DNA from 2 places in the Roseomonas cutis genome. Region 2 is predicted to be linked to the other one. Evidence: riboswitches for the same ligand, from Rfam matches in the RefSeq annotation. Region 2 holds a riboswitch; the other holds the start of a gene.
The links. A riboswitch is a leader RNA that binds a small molecule or an ion and turns the genes downstream of it on or off. The one in region 2 is predicted to bind glycine.
Positions count from the first base shown of each region.

Region 1: linked by a shared signal. The riboswitch ahead of LPC08_RS21615 (D-amino acid dehydrogenase) and the one ahead of gcvT (glycine cleavage system aminomethyltransferase GcvT) in region 2 are both predicted to bind glycine.

Region 1 is NZ_CP087719.1:4,746,871-4,749,248, reverse strand. It holds gene LPC08_RS21625 (gamma-glutamyltransferase) at 1-372, shown strand, start outside; gene LPC08_RS21620 (hypothetical protein) at 572-712, opposite strand; glycine riboswitch at 976-1,077, shown strand; glycine riboswitch at 1,081-1,176, shown strand; gene LPC08_RS21615 (D-amino acid dehydrogenase) at 1,234-2,378, shown strand, end outside.
Region 2 is NZ_CP087719.1:2,690,903-2,693,280, reverse strand. It holds gene LPC08_RS12385 (SLC13 family permease) at 1-833, opposite strand, end outside; glycine riboswitch at 1,019-1,107, shown strand; glycine riboswitch at 1,111-1,216, shown strand; gene gcvT (glycine cleavage system aminomethyltransferase GcvT) at 1,265-2,378, shown strand, end outside.

The sequences.
Region 1 (2,378 bases), 2.1 Mb from region 2:
ATGTGCCCCGTTACCGTCTCGGCGAAGGATGGCGCGGGACCGATCCTGGCGGCGGGCGCCTCCGGCGGGCGTCGCATCCTGGCGAGCGTCTACCAGATGCTGGCCTATACGCTGGATTTCGGCCTGTCGCCGGAAGACGCGGCGGCGCAGCCGCGCATCGACGTCTCCGGGTCGGAAGGTGCCACCGCCGACCGCCGGCTGGACGCGGCGACACGCGAGGGGCTGGCGGCGGATGGGACCCTTGTGGAGGTGGAGCATGCCGTGCTGCCGGTGAACTTCGCCTGCCCGAACCTGGTCCGGCGCGTGGGCGAGGATGCCATCGGGATCAGCGACGTGATGTCGCCCTGGTCAGCCGCCGTCGCCGCGCGCTGACGGTGCTGGCATCAGCGCGTGCGGCTTCCGTCATGTCCGCGCGCGTTCCACCGAGCGGTTCGCTGGCCGACGGATGCTGCGCTCGACCGATCCAGCGTGACGGACGATGGGCTGCGACGCCGCCAGGGAGGAAAGGCCCTGCCCCCCTTCCGGCGGCGCCGCTGCCTTCATGGCAGGCTGGCGGAGAGTGTCACGCGCCTCAGTTGGGCTTCACCCGGTCGACGGCACGGTCGACGGCACGGCCGGCGCTCTCCACGGGCCCGCTGGGCGGGTCGACGGTGTCGCGCACCCGTTCGCCGAAGGTACGGTCGCTCCCCGTGCAGGCGGCCAGGCCACCCATCACCAGGAGGGCTGCCAGCAGGGACTTGATGACGCGTATGTCTGGGCCTTTCGGGTCCGTTGTCTGCGCGTAACCCGGCATGCCGGGACGGGTTGCAGGCATCGCGGGCGCGACATGCAGCCCTGGCATTCGTCTGTGACCGGATTGCACTAAACCCCGGCATTCGGCATGACAACACGGCGGTTACAGCCCGGAACGGGCTGGCCTGCCCGCGAGATTTGCGTTGACGCCACCGGGGGAGGAGCGCAAAAGCCCGGCATCCGCTGAACAACGCGGGAGAGTGTCGACCGGTTCATCGGACCGGTTGGCCGCCGACGGAGCAACCCCCCAGGAAACTCTCAGGCACCCGGAACCGCGTTGCGAGGATGATCTGGAGAGAGGCGCCGCGTGGCGTCCACCGAAGGGGTCCCCTTGGCGTCCGCCCGGATGCCGTGGGGGGTAAGCTCTCAGGTGCAGGGACAGATGGGGGCAGGGAGGCCGGGAGCGCCTCCGCTGCGAGCCCTCATGTCCTGGAGCGTGCCATGAGCACCGTCGCCGTCATCGGATCCGGCATCACCGGCGTCACCACCGCGCATGCGCTGCTGCAGCGTGGCCACGACGTGGTCGTCCTCGACCGCCATCGCTATGCCGCGATGGAGACCTCCTTCGCCAATGGCGGCCAGCTCTCCGCCTGCAACGCCGAGGTCTGGAACAGCACCGCTACCATCCTCAAGGGGATGAAGTGGATGCTGAAGGCGGATGCGCCCCTGCTGCTGAACCCGAAGCCCTCCGCGCACAAGTATTCCTGGCTGGGCGAGTTCGTCTCCCACATCCGGAACTATCGCGCCAACACCATCGCCACGACGAAGCTGGCGATCGAGGCGCGCAAGTACCTCTTCTCCATCGCCGAGGAGGAGGGCTTCGGCTTCGACGTCGAGCATCGCGGCATCCTGCACGTCTACCGCGACAAGGCGGGCTTCGACGCCGCCGCGCGGGTGAACGGCCTGCTGACCGAAGGCGGGCTGGACCGCCGCGCGGTGACGCCGGAGGAGATGCGCGCCATCGAGCCGACGTTGCACGGCAGCTGGTACGGCGGCTTCTTCACGCCGTCCGATTCCACCGGCGACATCCACAAGTACACGCGCGGCCTGGCCGATGCCTGCCTGCGCCGCGGCGCGCGCTTCCTGTTCGGGGCCGACGTCACCGGCATCAGCCACGCCGAAGGCGGCATCACCATCGCCTGGAAGCCGGCCGGCCAAGCCGCCGCCGTGGCCGAGACGCTGCGCGCCGATGCCGTGGTGATCTGCGCCGGCGTCGCCAGCCGCCGCTTCGCCGCAATGCTGGGCGACCGCATCAACGTCTATCCGGTGAAGGGCTACTCCATCACCGTGCACCTGGACGACGCCCGCAGCCAGGCGGCGGCGCCGCATGTCAGCCTGCTGGACGACGCGACCAAGATCGTCACCAGCCGGCTCGGCCGTGACCGCTTCCGCGTCGCCGGCACGGCGGAGTTCAACGGCGAGAACCGCGACATCCGCATGGACCGCATCCGCCCGCTGGTGAAGTGGACGGAGGAACTGTTCCCGGAGGTCAGCACCGCGCGCTGCGTGCCCTGGGCCGGGCTGCGGCCGATGACGCCGAACCTGATGCCCCGCATCGGTGCCGGCAGCCGGCCGGGCGTGTTCTA
Region 2 (2,378 bases):
CGGTCGGGCGTGGGCGGACCGGATTCCCCGGGTGGCCGCCCCCCGTCCGGCTTCCCGGGCGCCGCGTCGCCGGGCGGGAGGATGGCGGAGACGCGCACCTCCCCCTCCGCCATCGCCTCCAGCTCGGCCACGGTCCTGCCGGCCGCCTCGCTGCCCTCCGGCAGCCCCGCCTCGACGGTGTAGTGGCCGATGGTGAAGGCCGCCTCCATCGAGGCCCCGCCGCGCCGGCCGCCGGGCAGCAGCCGCCAGCCCACCGCGAGGAAGAGCAGCGCGACGGCGCAGATGCCCAGCCCCACGGGGGTGTAGTCGAACATGCGGAAGGGCTCGCCCGTCATCTGCTCGCGCACGCGCGACATGATGATGTTGGGCGCGGTGCCGACCAGCGTGACCACGCCGCCTGTCATCGCCGCGAAGGACATCGGCATCAGCAGCGCCCCCGGCGAGGTGCCGGTGCGACGCGCGATCTGCATCGCCACCGGCATCAGGATGGCCAGCGCGCCGACGTTCTTGGTGACCATGGCCAGCAGCATGGTGGCGCCGGCCAGCACCGGCACCTGCATCGCCACCGTGGTCAGGCGCGGCGCGACGGGGCGCAGCATCACCTCCACCGCCCCGGAGCGCGCGACGGCATGGCTGACCACCAGCGCCGCGGCGACGATCACCACCACGTCGTCGGAGAAGCCGGAGAAGGCCTTCTCCGCCGGCACCAACCCCAGCAGCAGCCCGGCGAGCAGGGCCGCAAGGGCGACGAGGTCGTAGGGCAGGCGCCCCCAGACGAACAGGCCGATGGTCGCGGCCATCAGCCCGAAGGCCAGCCCCTGGTCGAGTGTCATGCATCCCCGGTTCAGCCGCGCCCCCCCCGGGGCCGGCGCGGCGGCGTCTCAACCGGCGCGGCGGCCCCCGGTTGCGGCCCGCCGCCGTTGCGCCCGGCGGTGTGGCCGGCGCGTCGCGCCCGGATGGGACCGGCGCGGCGTGCCGTGGACAGCGCCCCGGCCGGCGTGCAAGTTGGGCGCCCCGCTGATCCCGCGCGGGAGAGTGGGGCGTGCCCCCCGCCGAAGGCGCAACCGGCCCCCGGAAACGCTCAGGCCGATGGACCGCGCGGGGGAGGGGCCTCTGGAAAGACCGCGCCGCCCGGACCGGGCGGCGGGGGCACCGACGGAGTAAGGCGGCCCTGCCACGGCGGCGCCGCCGAATCTCTCAGGTCACAGGACAGAGGGGGGCCACGTTCCGGTCGCCGCGATTCCCGCGGCGCGAAGGAGGATGCGTGGCCGACACCGAGACCCTGCTCGATACCCCGCTCGCCGCCTGGCACCAAGCCCAGGGCGCGCGGATGGTGCCCTTCGCCGGCTACCGCATGCCCGTGCAGTACCCATCCGGCATCATCGCCGAGCACGCCGCCTGCCGCACCGGCGCCGCGCTGTTCGACGTCTCCCACATGGGCCAGGCGGAGCTGCTGGGCGAGGCCGGGGCGGCGGTGCTGGAGACCCTGACCCCCGCCGAGGTGCAGGGGCTGAAGCCCGGCCGCCAGCGCTACGGCGTGCTGATGACGGAAGCGGGCGGCATCCTGGACGATTTCATGGTGGCGCGGCTGGGGCCGGAGCGGCTGTTCCTGGTGCTGAACGCCTCGCGCAAGCATCTGGACGAGGCGGCCATCGCCGCGATCCTGCCGGCCGCCGTGACGCTGCGCCCGCTGCGCGACCGCGCGCTGCTGGCGGTGCAGGGGCCGGGGGCGGAGGCGGCGCTGGCCACCCTGGCGCCGGAGGTGGCGACGCTGCCCTTCATGGGCGTGGCGGAGGTCACCCTCGCCGGCCACCCCGCCCTGGTCAGCCGCTCCGGCTATACCGGCGAGGACGGCTACGAGATCGGCCTGCCGGCCGAGGGAGCGGTGCCGCTTGCCGACGCGCTGCTGGCGGCGGGCGTCGTGCCGGCCGGGCTGGGGGCGCGGGATTCGCTGCGGCTGGAGGCGGGGCTCTGCCTCTACGGCAACGACCTGGACGAGACGACCAGCCCGGTCGAGGCGAACCTCGTCTGGACCATCGGCAAGCGCCGCCGCATGGACTGGGACTTCCGCGGCGCCGGGCGCGTGCGGGCGGAGCTGGACCACGGCCCCGCCCGGCTGCGCGTCGGTCTCGCCGTGGAGGGGCGGCAGCCCGCGCGCGCCCATACCCCGATCGTGATCGGCGGCGAGACGGTGGGCGAGGTGACCTCGGGCAGCTTCGGCCCCACCCTGGGGGCCCCCGTCGCCATGGGCTACGTCCGCCGCGCCGCCGCCCGCGACGGCACCGCCGTCGAACTGCCGGTGCGCGGCAAGCCGATCGCCGCCCGGATCGCCCCCATGCCCTTCGTCCCGCACCGCTACCGCCGCGGCACGGCGGCCG